Regions from separate parts of the Neobacillus sp. BP17 genome, predicted to be linked through region 2. Evidence: a T-box and tRNA genes for the amino acid it is inferred to sense, from the RefSeq annotation. Region 2 holds a T-box; the other holds one or more tRNA genes.
The links. The T-box of region 2 lies ahead of pheS (phenylalanine--tRNA ligase subunit alpha). A T-box ahead of a tRNA ligase gene usually reads a tRNA of that ligase, here a tRNA-Phe.
Positions count from the first base shown of each region.

Region 1: it encodes a tRNA-Phe, which carries the amino acid that the T-box ahead of pheS (phenylalanine--tRNA ligase subunit alpha) is inferred to sense. The anticodon was not compared.

Region 1 covers NZ_CM184198.1:5,717,885-5,728,493, reverse strand. Annotated here, with positions in the region: gene AC4QJR_RS27995 (YybS family protein) at 1-461, shown strand, start outside; gene AC4QJR_RS27990 (DHH family phosphoesterase) at 486-2,459, shown strand; gene rplI (50S ribosomal protein L9) at 2,456-2,905, shown strand; gene dnaB (replicative DNA helicase) at 3,068-4,423, shown strand; gene AC4QJR_RS27975 (nuclease-related domain-containing protein) at 4,719-5,630, opposite strand; gene AC4QJR_RS27970 (adenylosuccinate synthase) at 5,843-7,135, shown strand; tRNA gene AC4QJR_RS27965 (tRNA-Lys) at 7,544-7,619, shown strand; tRNA gene AC4QJR_RS27960 (tRNA-Glu) at 7,656-7,727, shown strand; tRNA gene AC4QJR_RS27955 (tRNA-Asp) at 7,793-7,869, shown strand; tRNA gene AC4QJR_RS27950 (tRNA-Phe) at 7,877-7,949, shown strand; gene AC4QJR_RS27945 (peptidoglycan DD-metalloendopeptidase family protein) at 8,193-9,611, shown strand; gene yycF (response regulator YycF) at 9,971-10,609, shown strand, end outside.
Region 2 covers NZ_CM184198.1:4,437,863-4,448,471, reverse strand. Annotated here, with positions in the region: gene AC4QJR_RS21765 (GerAB/ArcD/ProY family transporter) at 1-317, opposite strand, end outside; gene AC4QJR_RS21760 (M42 family metallopeptidase) at 561-1,646, shown strand; gene sspI (small acid-soluble spore protein SspI) at 1,937-2,143, opposite strand; gene AC4QJR_RS21750 (TrmH family RNA methyltransferase) at 2,263-3,012, shown strand; T-box leader at 3,074-3,342, shown strand; gene pheS (phenylalanine--tRNA ligase subunit alpha) at 3,415-4,452, shown strand; gene pheT (phenylalanine--tRNA ligase subunit beta) at 4,504-6,918, shown strand; gene AC4QJR_RS21735 (4a-hydroxytetrahydrobiopterin dehydratase) at 6,990-7,280, opposite strand; gene rnhC (ribonuclease HIII) at 7,342-8,286, opposite strand; gene zapA (cell division protein ZapA) at 8,395-8,655, shown strand; gene AC4QJR_RS21720 (CvpA family protein) at 8,662-9,216, shown strand; gene polX (DNA polymerase/3'-5' exonuclease PolX) at 9,291-10,609, shown strand, end outside.

The DNA.
Region 1 (10,609 bases), 1.3 Mb from region 2:
ATGCCCTCATGCTTAAGCAAATTAGCTTACTGTTACCAAGTGCTCTTATTTTTTCCTCCATTATGTTTACATTTATTATTCAGTGGGTTTGCTTTCCAATTGCTAAGCGATTTGGTGTCAATGTTCAGCCTTGGGGTCATTTTCGTAATCTAGCCCTTCCTAAAAGTCTGTTGTGGTATTATTTAATTGCCTTGGGGGCAATGCTCTTATTTCATCCAGGAGAAGGAACCTACATATATTCTGTTTTAATCAATGCAAGATCCGTATTAGAGACGTTTATCCTCTTGCAGGGAGTGGCGCTTTTATTTTTTCTTTTCCACCAAAGGTCCATTGCGAAGGGACTTGGCGTGTTTGTAGTAATTCTTACTTTCATGATTCCGTTGGTCCGTTATATAATAATGTTATTAGGCATTACTGATTTAGGCTTTAACTTTCGGAAGCAATTTGAAAAGAAAGAGTAGATTCACGACTAGGAGCTGAAAATTTTGCCTGCATTTTTAGAAAAGCGGTCCATTCGTTACCCTTTTTATGGGTTAATTGCTGTCACAGTGGTACTGCTCATTATCCTGTATTTATATAACAGGATATTAAGTGTAGCAGGGCTGTTATTAATGTTTTTCCCCATTTACTATATGTTTGTAGTCGATCGGCGCCAACGAAAAGAAATGGAAGAGTATATCTCAACCCTTTCCTACCGCGTAAAACGAGTTGGTGAAGAAGCGCTAATGGAAATGCCCATCGGGATTATGCTCATTAATGATGAGTATTATATTGAGTGGACTAATCCATTCTTAGCCTCTTGTTTTGATCAGGATACCTTGGTGGGAAGATCACTGTATGATGTCGCAGATACCCTGATACCGCTAATTAAACAGGAAGTAGAAACAGAAATTATTACCCTTCATGAACGGAAATTCCGCGTCATCCATAGACGTGAGGAACGTCTCTTATACTTTTTCGATGTAACGGAACAAAAAGAAATCGAGAAAATGTATCACAATGACAGGACCGTTATTTCCATTATCTTTTTAGATAATTATGATGATCTCACCCAGGGAATGGATGACCAAATGCGTGGCAGCATCAATAATCTGGTGACGTCTATCCTCAATAAATGGGCGCAGGATAATGGGATCTTTTTAAAAAGAATTTCCTCTGAACGATTTATTGGCGTGTTCAGTGAAGGAATTCTTCAAAAGCTGGAAAAAGGGAAATTTACTATTCTTGATGATGTCAGAGAAATGACATCCAAGCAAAATGTATCCTTTACCTTAAGTATTGGTGTCGGAACGGGAGTAACTTCCCTGCCAGAATTAGGCGGGTTAGCCCAATCAAGCTTGGACTTGGCCTTAGGCAGAGGCGGCGACCAAGTAGCGATTAAATTGCCAAGCGGCAAGGTGAAGTTTTATGGCGGTAAAACCAATCCAATCGAAAAGCGCACGAGAGTCAGAGCACGAGTGATTTCACATGCGTTAAGGGATTTAATTATCGCTAGTGATAAAGTAATCATCATGGGTCATAAAAATCCGGACATGGATTCGATTGGTGCCAGCATTGGCATCTATAAAGTCGCGCAAATGAATCAGAAAGATGCCTATATCGTTGTCAACACGCAGGACATGGAAAGTGGAGTGAAACGGTTAATGGCCGAAATACGACAGCAAGAGCAGTTGTTTGCCCACTTTATTGGATCTGAAGAGGCACTGGAAATTGCTATGGATAAGACCTTACTTGTTGTCGTGGACACACATAAACCGTCCATGGTCATTGAAGAACGGCTTCTCAATAAAATTGACAATAAGGTTGTCATTGATCATCATCGCCGCGGCGAAGAGTTTATTGCCAATCCTCTCCTTGTTTATATGGAGCCCTATGCCTCATCGACATCAGAACTAGTGACAGAGTTCCTTGAATATCAGCCAAAACGAGGTAAAATTGAAATGATTGAAGCGACAGCCCTCTTAGCGGGAATCATCGTGGATACCAAAAGCTTTTCCCTCAGAACAGGCTCCAGGACGTTTGATGCGGCCTCCTATCTACGAGCACATGGAGCAGATACCATCCTCGTTCAAAAGTTTTTGAAGGAAGATGTGGATACATATATTAAGAGGTCCAAGTTAATTGAGTCTGTTACTTTTTACCGCGAAGGGGTTGCGATTGCGAAAGGCAAAGAAAATGAGTTCAATGATCAAGTGATCATTGCCCAAGCGGCAGACACTTTATTAACAATGGATGGTGTGACAGCCTCCTTTGTTATTTCAGAGCGCAGTGAAGGCGTGATTGGGATTAGTGCAAGATCACTTGGAAGCATCAATGTCCAAGTCATCATGGAAAGTCTAAAAGGCGGCGGACACCTGACGAACGCAGCCACACAACTGACTGGTTTATCAATTGCAGAAACAGAAAATCAATTAAAGCTAGCAATAGATGATTATTTTGAAGGAGTGAAAAAGGAATGAAAGTAATTTTCTTAAAAGACGTAAAGGGTAAAGGGAAAAAAGGTGAAGTGAAGAATGTAGCCGACGGTTATGCTCATAATTTCCTTCTTAAACAAGGTTTAGCAAAGGAAGCGAATAATGCCAATATCAGTACGCTTGATGCTCAAAAAAAGAAGGAAGCAAAGCTAGCGGAGGAAGAATTAGCGGAAGCAAAAAAATTAAAAGAAGTATTGGATCAAATCACGGTTCAATTAACTGCTAAAGCAGGTGAAGGCGGCCGTTTATTTGGCTCTATTACAACAAAGCAAATTGCAGAAGAATTACAAAAGAAGCATGGGATCAAAATCGATAAACGTAAGATGGAATTAGCAGATGCTATTCGCACGCTTGGCCACACAAAGGTTCCAGTGAAACTTCATCATGATGTGGTTGCGACATTAACCGTTTCTGTGACAGAAGTAAAATAAAAATTTTCCCAGTACGAAATGGTTCTGGAACATGATAGAATAGAAAAGTACTCAACACGATGTGATCGGTTTTAACTGGTCACTTTTTTCTTTTGTTTATAGAGATATGATAGTTTTTGATAATAATAAATCATCCTCTTCATGATAGGAGGTTTTTGATATATGAATGACTTATATGCAGATCGCATGCCACCACAAAATATTGAGGCCGAGCAGGCTGTTTTAGGGGCTATTTTCTTAGAGCCTTCCTCTCTCGTACTAGCTTCTGAAATTTTAATTCCTGAGGATTTTTATCGTGCTGCCCACCAAAAAATATTTAACGTGATGCTTACTCTCAATGATCAAGGGAAAGCAGTTGACCTTGTAACGGTAACAGAGGAACTTGCAGCTGCCAAACTGATTGAAGATACAGGCGGAGTTAGTTATTTAGGGGAATTGGCCGCCTCCGTTCCGACGGCCGCTAATATTGAATATTATGCGAGAATAGTAGAAGAGAAATCATTACTTAGAAGATTAATTCGCACGGCTACAAATATTGCATCTGATGGATATTCCCGTGAGGATGAGGTTGAGGCGCTTTTAAGTGAAGCTGAAAAAAATATTATGGCCGTGGCACAGCGAAAGAATGCTGGTGCATTCCATAATATTAAAGATGTGCTGGTTCGGACGTATGATAATATTGAGGAAATGCACAACCGCGTTGGAGACATTACGGGGATTTCCACTGGTTTTGCTGAACTAGATCGAATGACAGCTGGATTCCAGCGAAATGATTTAATCATTGTTGGAGCCCGTCCTTCCGTGGGTAAAACGGCTTTCGCCTTAAACATCGCTGCCAACGTAGCAACAAAAACGGGTGAAAATGTTGCGATTTTCAGTCTGGAGATGGGTGCCGAACAGCTGGTTATGCGTATGCTTTGTTCGGAAGGAAATATTGACGCCCAGCGGCTTCGTACCGGTTCCCTTACAGACGAAGATTGGGGCAAGCTGACGATGGCGATGGGAAGTCTTTCGAATTCAGGAATTTTTATTGATGATACTCCAGGGGTCCGCATCAGTGATATCCGTTCGAAATGCCGTCGTTTGCAGCAAGAGCATGGTTTAGGGATGATCCTAATCGATTACTTGCAGTTGATTTTAGGAAGCGGCCGTTCGGGTGAAAACCGTCAACAGGAAGTTTCCGAGATCTCTCGTTCCTTAAAGCAGTTAGCCCGTGAGCTGAAAGTTCCGGTTATCGCCCTTTCTCAGCTGTCCCGTGGTGTGGAACAGCGTCAAGATAAGCGTCCGATGATGTCCGATATTCGTGAATCAGGTTCTATTGAGCAGGATGCCGATATCGTAGCGTTCTTGTATCGTGATGACTACTATGACAAGGAATCAGAGAATAAGAACATTATCGAAATCATTATTGCTAAGCAGCGTAATGGTCCAACGGGAACGGTATCGTTGGCGTTTGTAAAAGAATACAATAAGTTCGTCAACCTCGAGACACGGTATGATGATGCTCCAGGAGCGTAGTGGCTAGCCAAATTAGTTTGGCTAGCCTTTTTTTTGTTTGCGTTGGGTGGATGATGGGTTGTGCTCAGGAGGCCTAATTGTGCCCGACGGGTTTGAAAAAGAGCTACTATGGTAACGAATAGAGTCTAATCGTGCCCGTCGGAGAGCAAAAAGAAAGTCAACGGTAACGAATAGGGTCTAATCGTGCCCATCGGAGAAGAAAGAGAAAGTCAACGGTAACAAATAGGGCCTAATCGTTCCCGTCCCAGGTGTAAAAACGAGTCAACGGTAATGAATAGTAAAAAGGGTTGAATAATTAAGATTTACTATAATAAGAAGACCTGCCATTACTATGTAGTTTATAATGCTTCCCCAGTATCCTCCTAATAGTCTTCTCCGATTTCACAATCTCACACCAGTCACAAACAATCTTTGTGGTAATCTTGTAACCAGGAAAAAGAAGCACCAATTCTGTGACACTCCTTAACACCGCTGACTCCACCTCCTCTTTGCAGCCGCAATTTCCACAGACCAATATTGAACCGTGAATTTCAGAAAAAAAGGAGTAACATTTTGGACAAAGGATTCCTTTTTTCAAATCTTCATATTGGTAGGCCGGTAAGTTCGGATAGGGTGACTCTACCATATGGAGGGCAACTAATTGTTTAGCTAACTTGTAGTGTCCTTTATTCAGTTTTACAGATCTTGCATCGAGCTTTTTCAAAAAACGGTTCAATTGTGAGTGGAAAACAAGAGATGGATTAATAGTGGTTATATATAAATGAAATTCGGAGTTAATGAAGATAAGATAGGGCTCAAGTGGATATTGATAGCCAAGATCGCGGAGTAAGGAACGAAGTAAGACGACACAACGATCCTGTTGGTGTATAGGATTCTTCATATCTTTTTTAGCACTCGTATACCATTTTTCGGCTTCGACAAAGTAGTCGCCTTCAAAATTTTTGATATCCAAAGGGTAAATTTTATCGTGGGATATAAGTAACGTATCAATTTGGAATTTAGAATTGTTATATTCCAGTAATAAATCATGGATGACGAGCCACTCCTCTGAGAGCCCCTCCAACCATAGATCACTCTTTTGCTCACCTTCAAATCCCTTTCTGAGTCTTGTATAGTTACTAACATCCTTATGGGATAAACGCATTCGGGCATTTAATGATCGCAACAGAGTAATTTCCAACAATTCCAGACGAGATTTAAATAGCATATTCCACATCCTTTTCATTATTTTAGTAAAACTATAATTCTATTTTATGGAAAAACTATAAAACTAACAAGGTAGATTCGTAAATTAATATTTTACGAACGTAATATAACATTTTAATATAAATGTTCGTGTTTGGTTTGCTTTTAGTAATAAAAATTGGTAAAATGGTCTATGGAAAATAGTAAAGCGTATTTAATTTGGAGGTGCCTTATATGTCATCAGTAGTAGTTGTTGGAACTCAATGGGGAGATGAAGGTAAGGGGAAAATCACAGATTTCCTTTCTGAAAATGCCGAAGCAATCGCCCGTTATCAGGGAGGAAATAATGCAGGCCACACCATAAAGTTCAACGGAGAAACGTACAAATTGCACCTAATTCCATCTGGAATTTTTTATAAAGAAAAAATTTGTGTCATCGGAAATGGAATGGTTGTTGATCCTAAAGCACTTGTTGCAGAACTTGCTTATTTACATGAAAAAGGGATTACAACCGATAATCTTCGTATTAGTAATCGTGCTCATGTCATTCTTCCTTATCACCTAAAACTTGATGCTGTTGAAGAAGAAAGTAAGGGTGCGAATAAAATTGGTACAACCAAAAAAGGAATTGGACCAGCTTACATGGATAAAGCAGCGCGCGTAGGCATTCGAATTGCTGACCTGCTTGAACGCGATGTGTTTGAAGAAAAGCTGGAACGTAATTTGGAAGAGAAAAATCGTTTGTTTGAACGTATTTATGAAACAACAGGATTTACGAAAGAAGAAATCCTTGACGAATATTATGAATATGGTCAACAAGTAAAACAGTATGTTTGTGATACATCCGTGGTCTTGAATGATGCACTGGATGAAGGCAAACGAGTTCTTTTTGAAGGGGCTCAAGGGGTTATGCTGGATATTGACCAGGGTACCTACCCATTTGTAACCTCATCTAATCCGGTAGCCGGCGGTGTTACAATTGGCTCAGGAGTGGGTCCATCTAAGATTACCCATGTAGTTGGAGTGTGCAAGGCTTACACTTCTCGTGTAGGTGACGGTCCATTCCCGACAGAATTAAATGATGAAATTGGTCATCAAATCCGTGAAGTTGGACGTGAATATGGAACAACAACCGGCCGCCCTCGCCGCGTTGGCTGGTTTGACAGTGTCGTTGTACGCCATGCCCGCCGTGTGAGCGGATTAACCGACTTATCACTTAATTCCATTGATGTTTTAACTGGAATTGAAACATTAAAGATCTGTACTGCGTATAGCTACAATGGTGAGCTTATTACGGAATACCCAGCAAGCTTGAAGATATTAGCGCAGTGTGAACCTGTTTATGAAGAGCTTCCAGGCTGGACAGAGGATATTACAGGCGTTAAAACTTTAGACGAGCTGCCTGTAAATGCCCGTCATTATGTAGAACGAGTGACCCAGTTAACTGGAATTCCATTAACAACGTTCTCAGTCGGACCAGATCGTAATCAAACAAATGTAGTTCGCAGCCCTTGGAGACAAATATAAAAGCGGAAGCGCCTGTCCAGGGACGACAGGCATAAGACTAGCCGGCGTGAAGGTTGCCTTTTAACCTTCAGGTCGGTTTGGCTTATGACCCCGAGTCCCTAGGCGCTGTAGCTAGACAAATATAATTTTGAACATACCGAATGAAGCCCTCATTTTGAGGGCTTCAAACTTTTTATAAAAGTTTTTTGAAAAAAGTATTGCCTTTAGTCCAAAGTCCGTGCTATTATAAAAAGCGTCGTCACGATACGACAAATTAAAACAAGTACGAGCCATTAGCTCAGTTGGTAGAGCACGATCGAATAAGCTACTTTGAAACAGCTTCAGGGCACACGCCGAGTTGCTGCTTGAATAAGCTTTCTGAGGCGTGGGCATCCGATGGAATATTGGTTTAGGGAATTATTTTAGTACGAGCCATTAGCTCAGTTGGTAGAGCATCTGACTTTTAATCAGAGGGTCGAAGGTTCGAGTCCTTCATGGCTCACCATAGTTTTTTGCTTTAGCAAAATAACTTTCAATATATGGCCCCTTGGTCAAGTGGTTAAGACACCTCCCTTTCACGGAGGTAACACGGGTTCGAATCCCGTAGGGGTCATGGCTTTTGGTTGTCAGCAAATGGCTGGCAAGGACGGTCTCCTTGTTGACAATCAATTTAATATTGGTCTGGTAGTTCAGTTGGTTAGAATGCCTGCCTGTCACGCAGGAGGTCGCGGGTTCGAGTCCCGTCCAGACCGCCATATAAGTGGCTCAGTAGCTCAGTCGGTAGAGCAAAGGACTGAAAATCCTTGTGTCGGCGGTTCGATTCCGTCCTGAGCCATAAAAAAAGGAAGCTTGCAAATGCAGGCTTCTTTTTTTTATGCTCCTACTACCTCCTTTTACCAAAAGGACCAATTCCCCCCTGCTGAAAATGTCAGCAATTATACAGTTTTGTTACAGTATAAAGACTATTAATCTATTTACAAAAAGTTATGATAAAGTGAAGAAGGTCTAAAATTCTGGGAAATTCTTTAATTGCAAAAAAATAGATTAAGAGGGTTTTACCGTGGTTTAGGGAGGAAAAATGTTTTTTTTAGATAAAATATCACAAACAAAAAAGTTTTTACTGAAAACGACAATGGTGACTACCATGGCATCATCACTGATTGCCTTTAGTAATGGTCCAGTTGCATTTGCTGATTCATCAGAAACATCGAAGGATTATCATGTCTACCTTGAAGGTACATATATAGGTAATGTTACGGATAAAAATGTGGTGAATAAAATCTTAGCTGAAAAGGCCGATGATCCTGATTTTATGAAGCAAATTCAAGACGTTCCATATCAAGTATTTCCAACGGCTGAAACGGAAACAGAAACAGTTCAGACCATCCGAAATATCTTCCAGCTTCAAACAGAAGCGTCTGCCATCGTGATTGACGGGAAACCAATTGCTTATGTAGAAAATCAAAAGACAGCGGAAGAAGTCATGAAGAAACTGATTCATCAATACGTGCCTGAGGATCAATTAGCGGATCTAAAGGACCGAAAAGCTTCAGATAATACAAACTTACCGGCATTAAAAGAAAATGAGTCTCGCTTATTAGACGTACGACTCTCTAAAAATGTTTCTTTTTCAAATGAAAATACGGCTCCAGAAAAAATTATGTCAGTCGAAGAGGCAGTAACCTTTTTACAAAAAGGGACGCTAACAGAAAAGAAATATGCGATCCAAAAAGGCGATGTACTTGAAATCATTGCCCAAGATCACCATTTGAAGATGGCTGACATCCTAAAGGTGAATCCTGGACTTACTAAAGATACACTCCTAAAGGTTGGCAAGAAAATTAATATCACCGTTCCAAAACCGTTTATTGAAGTAATGGTTGATAAAGAAGTAAACAAAAAGGAAGAAATTCCTTATAAAAAGAATGTAATTGAGGACAAATCTCTGTCAAAAGGAAAAACAAAGGTAAAACAGGAAGGTAAAAACGGTGCTCGCTCCGTTACCTATAAAATTTCCGAACAAAATGGTGTAACCGTAAACAAGGATGAGGAAAATGAAACGATCCTTGAACAGCCTGTTAATGAGATTTTCATCAAAGGAACAAAGGTAACTCCATCACGCGGTGACGGCACCTTTGCATGGCCAACGGTTGGTGGATATATTTCAAGTAAGCAAGGTCCTAGATGGGGAAGAATGCACAAAGGGATTGATATTGCTAGACCAAGCAACAGAACGATCAAGGCAGCTGATAATGGCGTGGTTGTTTCAGCGGGCTGGGGAGGCGGTTATGGTAATAAGATTATCATTGACCATCGAAATGGCTACCGCACACTATATGGCCATATGTCTTCACTTAAGGTTAAGGTAGGTCAGAGAGTTTCCAAGGGTTCCGCCATTGGAATCATGGGAGCTACAGGAGATGCTACAGGTGTTCACTTGCATTTTGAAGTCTATAAAAACGGCAGCTTGGTAAACCCACTTTCTTATTTAAGATAAAAGATGAGTCTCTAGCTTAATGCTAGAGGCTTTTATTATGGATATAAAAAAACTAGAATAAATTGGAGGTGGTTCTCTGAATCCAGCTCAAGCGCCCAGCGGCTAGTGTACTTCGCTCTCCGCCCTACGATAAGTCAACATCGAATCGCTTGCGCTCTTCGTGTTTCCTTTATCTCGGTTGGAGTGCTCCAGTCCATACGCCGCTAAACGGGCGCTTGCGCTTTTTAATCTTCCAGCCTTACCAATTGGTTATAGGTGAATTTATGTGAATAACATGATACAGTAAAATAGTATAGTTATGACTTCTAGTCTTATTTTATTAAATAGATGAAAGTGAAAAATTGAAAAGGAGCAATGGTATGGAAAAGAAAATTCTTGTTGTGGATGATGAAAAACCAATTGCTGATATTCTCCAGTTTAACTTGAAAAAAGAAGGATACGTTGTTTATTGCGCTTATGATGGGAATGAAGCACTTGAATTGGTCGAAGAAATACAGCCAGATTTAATCCTTTTAGATATTATGCTTCCCTTACGTGATGGGATGGAAGTATGCCGTGAAGTCCGTAAGAAGTATGAAATGCCGATTATCATGTTGACGGCAAAGGACTCTGAAATTGATAAAGTCTTAGGACTTGAGTTGGGTGCAGATGATTATGTGACGAAACCGTTTAGCACTAGAGAACTAATTGCACGCGTCAAGGCTAATTTACGTCGTCACCAACAAATTCTGGCACCGGCAGATGATGAATCTGAAACGAATGAAATCGAGATAGGTTCACTGACTATTCATCCTGATGCCTACATTGTTTCAAAGCGCGGTGAAACGATTGAGTTGACCCACCGTGAATTTGAATTGCTATTCTATTTAGCCAAACATATCGGCCAAGTAATGACCAGGGAACACCTTTTACAAACCGTTTGGGGTTACGATTACTATGGTGACGTCAGGACAGTCGATGTAACAGTGAGAAGATTGCGGGAAAAAATTGAGGACAGC
Region 2 (10,609 bases):
ACAATCAGATCCCCCAATTCTCTGCACGCTCTTGCGGCAGAATAGGTAAAATGCACAATATAAAGCATGATTACCGGATAGGAAAGAAACCTTCCGATTATCTTTGGCAGCATCTGAACGAGTGTATCCCCTGAATAATAGGTTGATAATTGAGTATAAACAACCATTAATATTAGACTGGATACCATGCCGAAAAGGATATAGATCCATGCATCCTGCTTCGTGTCAGCCCCTAAACCCAGAATCATCGCCGTCCCTAATACATAGCCTGCCATTAAATAAACAAGCTGGATTGCACTAATTTTTTCCTTAATCATTAATTTATCTCCCTTTTGAAATCAGAAAAGCTTTTGCTATACAAAAAAAACCGTTCCTAACAAAGTATTCCTTTTTTTTTAATATTCTCCATAGATATACATGTTATCCATGAAGCCTAGATTCCATGAACTTCTTAAAGATTCAAAGGATGCCGAGTTATTTCATCCAATCAGGCTAAATTTGTAACTGAACAATATCCTTCTGTATAATAAAATTGTACCTATAAAAAAGGGGGCGAAATAATGACAAAACTAGATGAAACCCTGATGATGTTAAAAGAGTTAACAGATGCCAAAGGAATTCCTGGTAATGAGCGTGAAGTTCGCGAAGTTATGAAAAAATACATAGAACCATTTGCGGATGAACTCACAACCGATGGACTTGGCAGTTTAATTGCCAAAAAGGTAGGGAAAGAAGGCGGCCCGAAAATTATGGTCGCAGGTCATTTGGATGAAGTTGGTTTCATGATTACCCAAATTGATGAAAAAGGTTTTCTTCGTTTTCAACCAGTTGGCGGCTGGTGGGGGCAGGTTATGCTCGCCCAGCGTGTAACGATCGTGTCGAGCAAGGGAGATGTAACCGGGATTATCGGTTCTAAGCCGCCGCATATTTTATCACCAGAAGCACGCAAGAAACCTGTTGAAATTAAGGACATGTTTATTGATGTAGGTGCTTCAAGTCGTGAGGAAGTCACGGAGTGGGGCGTTCGTCCAGGCGATATGGTTGTTCCATATTTTGAATTCACTGTTATGAATAATGAAAAAATGTTATTAGCTAAAGCCTGGGATAACCGGATTGGCTGTGCCATTGCTATTGATGTGTTGAAGCAGCTGAAAGGTGTAGACCATCCTAATGTTGTCTATGGTGTTGGTAATGTTCAAGAAGAGGTTGGTTTGCGTGGTGCCAAGACGGCAACGACTAAAATTAAACCTGATATCGGCTTTGCAGTTGATGTCGGTATTGCCGGCGATACACCGGGAGTTTCTGAAAGAGAAGCCATGAGTAAAATGGGTAAGGGACCACAAGTTGTTATCTATGATGCTTCACTTGTAGCCCATAAAGGATTGCGCGATTTAGTAACCGACACAGCTGATGAACTGAACATTCCTTATCAGTTCGAATCAATACCTGGCGGCGGTACGGATGCAGGGTCAATCCATTTGACACATAATGGGGTTCCAGCGATGGCGATTACAATTGCGACTAGATATATCCATTCTCATGCCGCGATGCTCCATCGTGATGATTATGAAAATGCGGTAAAATTGATTGTGGAAGTCATCAAGCGTTTAGACCGTGAGATGGTTGATAAAATTACGTTTGAATAACTTATTATGGGGTCCCCGGTAGAACTTTGCCGGGGATTTTTTATTCGAGTTTTTGATTTGCTGATTGAAAGGTGATATTCGCCGATTGAGCATGAAAATTCGCCGATTGAATGCCCAAATTCGCTGATTGAGCATGAAAATTCGCCGATTGAGTGTCTAAATTGCTGATATTCTTTATATATCAACATTAAAACATTTATTATCTAGATCTAATTTTCCTTAAAGTTTAAATCTTTACAGAAAAAAGCTGTCAACCTTAACCGATTGACAGCCCCAGAACCAACAAATGACTACTTTAACCCACTTTCAAGAGTAGCGAGCATTTCTTTCTTCTCTTCTTCAGATGAGTTTTTCCAAATGATTTCAAATAATACGCCGAGACCCGGGAGCATTTTTTCTTCCCCGTTTTGAATCGCATCAACAATCGTATCTTCTAATTGGTCTTGTGTATTCCCAGAAACATTGTGAACAATCGCGTTACGTAAATTTAAATTCATGTATATGCACTCCTTTTTATCCTGTATTACTTTAATATGTTTTCTATTTTGGGTTTTATTATGTATTTTTGTTAGGCTATAATATAAAAATCATCGTTATTGTAAAAGGAGAGCGAGTTTTGAAGCATATAGAATCAATCAATAATCCCAAAGTTAAACGATGGAAAAAACTGTTAACCAAAAAAGAACGGGATAGGTCAGGAACATTTTTAGTGGAAGGCTTCCATTTAGTTGAAGAAGCCCTGAAACAAGGGGAACAAATTTTAGAAATCATTGTTTCTGAAAAAGTGGATTTACCTTCAAGATGGGATGCTGGTTCCACGCCAGTTACACAAGTTACGGAAGAGATATCGAATTCCTTAACCGATACGGAAGCACCCCAGGGAATTTATGCTGTCTGCCGAATCGCAGCTCCGGAAGTAAGTAATGCAAAAACCTACCTGTTCATTGACGCGGTTCAGGACCCGGGCAATCTCGGCACTATGATTCGTACCGCTGATGCAGCGGGGATTGACGCTGTTGTGGTGGGACGTGGAAGTGTGGATATTTTCAACTCTAAGGTCCTTAGGTCTGCACAAGGAAGTCATTTTCACCTGCCGATAATTAGAGGGGACCTTCATGAATGGATGGACAAACTGCAGGAAAAAAATATTCCTGTTTACGGTACAGCACTTGAAGGGGCATCCGCATATACTGATATTTCCACAGGTGATTCGTTTGCCCTGATTGTTGGAAATGAAGGAAATGGTGTTGGTAAAGATATTCTTGCAAGTACAACAGCGAACCTTTATATCCCCATTTACGGGAAGAGTGAGTCATTAAATGTGGCCGTTGCGACAGGGATCCTGCTTTATTATTTGAAAAAATAGGCGTAAACTAGTTTGACCTTGCGTAGAGAATTATTATATAATAATGAACAATATGGAATATTAAATGACGATGACGGAGAAAAGTATCTTATTTAAAGCCATTTAGGGAGAAAGTGCCGTGACTGAAAGCACTTTTATGGCAAGGATAAGAGAAGTTCACCTCCTGAGTTGGCATCGGGACCACGATTAAAAGCAATAGCTGTCCAGCTGCTTCGCTTTCCGTGTAAAGATGCACCGGCATAAGCCGTTATCCGAATGAAGCGAACACAATGTGTTTTACATAACGTGTTTACAAGGGTGGTACCGCGAAACTTTAACCTCGTCCCTTTCCAGGGATGGGGTTTTTTTGTTTTTTTCTGGTGCCTGACACCAATTACCGATTACTATGAAGGAGGAATTGACATGCAAGAGCGTTTAAAGGAATTGCAGGAAGAGGCTATTCAAAAAATTGAACAATCTGGAAGCTTAAAAGAATTAAATGACATCCGTGTTGCCTACTTAGGAAAAAAGGGGCCAATTACGGAAGTGTTGCGTGGCATGGGGAAACTTTCAGCTGAAGAGCGTCCAGTTATGGGGGCATTAGCAAACGAAGTTCGTGAAGCGATTGCCGAAAAAATTGAAGCCAAACAAAAGGGGTTAGAAGAAGCAGCTGTCCTAGAAAAGCTAGCTTCTGAAAGTATCGATGTTACTCTTCCAGGCCGCCCAGTGAAGGTTGGAAATCACCATCCGCTGACTAGAATCATCGAAGAAATTGAAGACTTATTTATCGGAATGGGTTACCAGGTAGCTGAAGGTCCAGAAGTTGAACAAGATTATTATAACTTCGAAGCTCTTAATTTACCGAAAGGCCACCCAGCCCGTGATATGCAGGATTCTTTCTATATTACAGAAGACATCCTGCTTCGTACTCATACCTCTCCGGTTCAAGCCCGGACGATGGAGAAGCACCAAGGTAAAGGTCCGATCAAGATTATTTGTCCAGGTAAAGTGTACCGCCGTGATAATGATGATGCGACACACTCCCACCAATTTATGCAAATCGAAGGTCTAGTTGTCGGAGAAAACATCCGAATGAGCGACCTGAAAGGAACATTAGAAGTGTTTGCGAAGAAAATGTTCGGGGAAGATCGTGAAATCCGTCTACGTCCAAGTTTCTTCCCTTTCACAGAACCTTCTGTTGAAATGGACATTTCTTGTAAAATTTGCGGCGGTCATGGCTGCAGCGTTTGTAAGCGCACCGGCTGGATCGAAATTCTTGGTGCTGGCATGGTCCATCCGAACGTTTTAGAGATGGCAGGATACGATTCTAAAAAATACACAGGTTTCGCCTTCGGTATGGGACCTGAGCGAATTGCAATGTTAAAGTACGGTGTTGATGATATCAGACATTTCTATACAAATGATGTTCGTTTCTTAAAACAATTTTCAAAACACGAGTAAATGGGATGGCTTCAATCCGTTGAAGTTGAATAAATAAAGGAGGATGACGACATGTTCGTTTCATATAAATGGCTCCAAGATTATATCGATCTAACTGGAGTAACTGCTGCTGAATTAGCAGAAAAAATTACAAAAAGCGGTATTGAGGTTGAGGGAGTCGAAATCCTTAACGATGGTATTAAAGGTGTTGTAGTTGGTCATGTCCTTGAACGTGAGCAGCACCCAAATGCCGATAAATTAAGCAAATGTCTTGTTGATGTAGGCGGTGAACAGCCGGTACAAATCATTTGCGGTGCACCAAATGTGGCACAGGGACAGAAGGTTGCGGTGGCAACAGTTGGTGCAGTATTACCAGGTAATTTTAAAATAAAACGTGCGAAACTTCGCGGTGAAGAATCAAACGGAATGATCTGTTCGCTGACAGAGTTAGGGATGGAAGGAAAGGTAGTTCCGAAAGAGTATTCAGAGGGAATCTTTGTTTTTCCAGCGGATACAGTAGTAGGCGTCGATGCACTAGCCGAGTTAAATCGTGACGATGAGATTCTTGAACTTAGTTTGACTCCAAACCGTGCGGATTGTTTAAGCATGCTAGGTGTTGCCTATGAAGTGGCAGCGATTCTTGGCAGAGACGTTAAACTTCCAGAAACAAATCTGCAAGCTTCAACTGAAAAAGCTTCTGATTATGTCAAAATTACGGTCGAAGCAAAAGAGGATAATCCATTATATGTGGCGCAAATCATTAAAAATGTAAAAATTGGACCATCTCCACTCTGGATGCAAACTCGCTTGATGTCAGCGGGAATTCGTCCACACAATAATGTGGTCGATATTACCAACTATATCCTGCTTGAATATGGTCAACCGCTCCATGCATTTGATTATGACCGCTTAGGTTCAAAGGAAATCCTTGTCCGCCGTGCAGCTGATGGCGAAAAATTTATTACGCTTGATGATGCAGAACGTACACTTACTTCCGACCATCTCGTCATTACAAATGGAACGGAACCCGTTGCCCTTGCTGGTGTCATGGGAGGAGCAAATTCAGAGGTAACCTCAGATACAACCACTGTACTGCTTGAATCCGCTTATTTTAATGGGGCGACTGTGCGTAAGGCATCGAAAGACCATGGGTTAAGAAGTGAAGCGAGCGCTCGTTTTGAAAAAGGTGTGGATCCTAATCGTGTTCGTGCTGCTGGAAATCGGGCTGCCTATCTGATGGCAAAATACGCTGGCGGTGAAGTGCTAGAAGGTGCCGTAGAGGCTGATACACTGACCGTTGAGCCAGCGGTTGTTTCGATTACTTTAGAAAAAATCAATCGAGTTCTTGGTACAGAATTGGTAATGAACGATGTAAAAGAAATCTTCGATCGCCTTCAATTTGGTGTCAGCATTGAGGAGGATACCGTAACGGTAACGGCGCCTACTCGCCGCGGTGATATTAAAATAGAAGAAGATTTACTAGAAGAGGTCGCTCGTCTTTATGGATACGATAATATTCCAAAAACATTGCCAATTGGTTCAACAACCCCTGGTAGATTGTCTGAGTATCAACAGAAGCGCCGAAAGGTTCGTCAATACCTTGAAGGGGCAGGTTTGTATCAAGCAGTGACATATTCCCTTACTAGCGAGGAAAAAGCAACTCAATTCGCGCTTGAAAAACGAGATACCATCCGTCTTTCAATGCCAATGAGTGAGGAGCGCAGCATCCTGCGATTAAGCATCATGCCACAGCTGTTAGAAGTATTAAAATACAACAGCGCTCGTCAAAATGATACCTTAGGTGTGTATGAAACTGGGGCTGTATTCTTAGCAAATGGCACGGATACTCTTCCTTCCGAAAAGGAACACATTGCAGCAGCTATTACAGGGCTATGGTCTAGTCATTCTTGGCAAGGAGAGAAGAAGGCGGTCGACTTCTTCGTAATCAAAGGAATCCTAGAAGGAATGTTTGCTAAGCTTGGTTTACTAGAACAGGTTCAATTTGTTCAAGCGCAAGTAGACGGCATGCACCCTGGACGTACGGCTGAAGTACTCTTAAATGGGGAGAAAATCGGCTTTATCGGTCAAGTTCACCCAACAGTTCAAAAAGAGCTGGATTTGAAGGATACGTACGTATTCGAGCTATCATTAAAGGCAGTACTTGAAGCAGAAACACCAGCATTACAATACCAGGCCATCCCACGCTTCCCGTCCATCACAAGAGACATTGCCCTTGTGGTAAACAGAGAAACGGTGTCAGGCACCCTAAAAGGAATTATCGAAACAGCGGGCGCACCGCTTCTGAAGGAAGCTGAAGTGTTTGACTTGTATGAGGGAGATAAGATGGAGGCAGGCAAGAAGTCGATTGCGTTCTCTCTTAAGTATGTCGATCCGGAACGTACGTTAACGGATGAAGAAGTAACGAAGGTTCATAACCAAGTTCTTGAGGCTTTGGAAGAAAAAGCAGGCGCGGTTTTAAGAGGTTAATAAAAGAAGCTAGTTCGAAGATAAAATTCGGGCTAGCTTTTTTTTCTAAGTTATAACGAATTCAATTCATATTATCTCTTTTCATAAATCGTGTCATAGTTTTTCGCCAAAGTGATATCCAAATCAGTTAATCCTCCGGCATTCCATGAGGTTAAGCGAAGTGTGACTAGTTTATAGTCAATCGAAATGAATGGATGATGATTTTTTTCTTCTGAAAGCTGTGCAATAGCATTCACGAACGCCACGCCTTGTAAGAATTCACGAAAGCGATACTTTTTCACAATGAATTTTCCGTCCAATTTCCAGCCTGATAAGCCCGCAACGGCTGCTGTAATCTCCGCTTCATTTAGTCGATTTGCCACCCTTAACTCCTCCAAACACCGTTTTTATATACCTATTCAAAACTAAGACCAAAAAATCATTTCAATTTCGTTTTTTATTAACAAGGGCGATCGCTTTATCGGTATTGGCAAAGTGGAGCTTTACATAAGATGGAAGGATGTCACGCCCTTTGCTCATAATTAGTTTCGCTGCAGCTACATCCACCTGTGCTCCTGCCCCTTTTGGAATTTTGAATCCTGCAGATTCACTAAGTTTATCAATATATTGGATGAAGGCGTATCGTGCGAGAATACTTGCTGCAGCAACGGCAAGATGAATGCCCTCTGCTTTTGTACTAAAACAAACATTCTCTTTGGCCACTGCTTTTTGGCCTTTAATATGTTGAAAATAGGTACTACCCTGCACAAATTGGTCGATAAGAATGGCTTCGGGTTTTTCAGGCGAAATTTTGTCTAATACATTTAAAATTGCTTGATTATGAAGAATCGCCTTCATTTTCCCCTGTGACATTCCAGATTGTTGGACCTGATTATATTTTTCGTTTTTTAAGGTCATTAAACTAAATGGAATAATATTTTTAATGACCTTCGCAATTGCAATGATTTTTTCATCGTTTAAATCTTTCGAATCCCGCACGCCTAATTCTTTCAACAAGGGAATATTTTCTTTTTTTACATAAGCTGCCACGACTGTAATTGGTCCGAAAAAGTCTCCCGTCCCAACTTCATCTGAACCAATCACTGACATTTGACCAATCCCAACAGGCAGGTTGCCTTTCGCTTGTGATTTCGGTTTAGATGGAGAGGAAGGCTTGTTTGAAGCGGCACTTCCCCATTTACTGGCCTCTTTTTCACTATCGTTTCCTTGGAATAATACTTTGCCAGATTTATAAGCTGTAATCATACAGGCAGATGTTTTTGCGGCAAACACACTGCCGGGAATGTTTTTATCTAATAAACTTTTCCCGTAATAGTTTCTCATTTCCATGATCTTATTAATTTCTAGATTCAATACAACATTACCCATACTATATACACCACATTTCTAAATAAAGATAAAATACGCTTTAACTTTTCCACAGATATCGGTTCATGTTATGATAGAGAGTAGGATTCTCTGAATGGAGGCATGACGTTGTCGAATAATCAAAAAAATAGAACAACCGTAGATATATACGGACAACAATATGTTATTATGGGTTCCGAAAGTCCAAGTCACATCCGCCATGTGGCCTCATTAGTTGACAATAAAATGCGCGAAATCAGTTATAAGAATCCCAATTTAGATGCAACTAAACTCGCCGTTTTAACCGCTGTAAATGCAGTCAATGATTTTCTTCAAATGAAAGACGAATTAAATCGGCTTAAAACAGAACAACTAAAGGAAAAGGACTAAAAAATCATGTTGGATTTAGCCATTATCATTTTTTTAATTATTGGATTCTTTGTAGGCCTGAAAAGAGGCTTTATTCTGCAGCTTGTTCATTTATTAGGTTTTATTATTGCATATGTAGCCGCATATTCATACTACGAACAGTTAGCACCGAAGTTAACACTATGGATTCCTTATCCAAACTTTGGTAACATGTCTTCCCTAAAAATCCTAGGAGACAGCAGTAATATGGAAGCTGCCTTCTATCGTGCGATTGCCTTTGTCATTATCTTTTTTGCCGTAAAAGTGTTATTGCAAATTATTGGTTCCATGCTCGATTTCGTTGCTCATCTGCCTATTTTAAAGCAGTTGAATGTTTGGGCAGGAGGAATTCTAGGTTTCGTTGAAGTGTATTTAGTTATCTTTATTTTATTATATATTTCAGCCCTTGTACCAATCGAATTTATGCAAAATGCTTTGGACCAATCGATCATGTCAAAAGCAATTGTGAATAACACTCCGATCCTTTCACAGCAAATAAAAAGCTTGTGGATAGAATATACAGCTGCTTTAACTTCTCTGTAGCAGAGAAGTTTTTCTATTCATGCCATAAAGTAGGCTAAAATGAAAATGCTAATCAGTAGGTAGGTGACTTAATAATGGAAGTAACTAAAAAAGATTTATTACGATTATTAGAAACGATTGCCACTTATATGGAGTTAAAGGGAGAAAACCCTTTTAAGGTATCTGCTTTTCGAAAAGCGGGTAATGCCTTGGAAACAGATGAACGAGACTTAACAGAAATTGAAGATTTTACAACGATTTCTGGGATCGGTAAAGGGACAGCCGCTGTCATAGATGAATACATAAAAGAGGGTACTTCCTCCGTGTTAACAGAGTTAAAGGCGGAGGTTCCAAGAGGACTAATCCCGTTGCTTCAGCTCCCAGGACTTGGGGGTAAGAAGATTGCTAAACTATACAAAGAGTTAAAGGTCATTGACGTTTCCAGTTTAAAAGAAGCCTGTGAAGCAGGAAAGGTTCAAGCACTCGCTGGTTTTGGTAAAAAAACAGAGGAAAAAATTCTCAGTGCCATTGCCAATGTCGGTACAAGGCCTGAACGGCTTCCGTTAGCGTACATGCTGCCCATTGCAGAGCAGATTGAAGCCACACTGGCGGATTTTAAGGATATTGAGCGATTCTCACGTGCAGGAAGCCTGCGCAGAATGAGAGAGACGATCAAAGATCTTGATTTTATCATCGCAACCGGTCAGCCTGAACATGTGCGCGAGCAGCTATTACAATTAGCAAACATTAAAGAAGTGATTGGAGCAGGGGAAACGAAGGTCTCCCTCGTTTTTGCCTATGATTATGATATTTCTGTCGATTTTCGCCTCGTGAAACCAGAAGAATTTATCACAACTCTGCATCATTTCACTGGATCAAAAGATCATAATGTCCGGATGAGACAACTTGCGAAAGAACGCGGTGAAAAAATCAGTGAATATGGCGTGGAAATAAGCGAGACAGGGGAAATTCTCACCTTCTCATCTGAAGAAGATTTTTTCAAGCATTTTGACCTTCCCTTTATTCCTCCAGAAATAAGAGAGGACGGGAAGGAAGTCGAGACATTCAGTGCAACGGAGGAATTAATTGAGTTAGCAGATATTAAAGGTGATCTGCACATGCATTCCACTTGGAGCGACGGTGCCCATTCTATTGAACAAATGGCTCAAGTCTGCCGGGCAAGAGGTTATCAATATATGGCCATCACAGACCATTCACAGTATTTAAAAGTGGCTAATGGCCTTACACGCGAAAGACTACTAATGCAAAGAGAAGAAATTAACAGACTAAATCAAAAGTATGATGATTTTCTTATTCTAGCGGGTGTCGAGATGGATATTCTTCCAGATGGCAGCTTGGATTATGATGATGAGTTCCTGGCTGACATGGATTTCGTGATTGCCTCCATTCATTC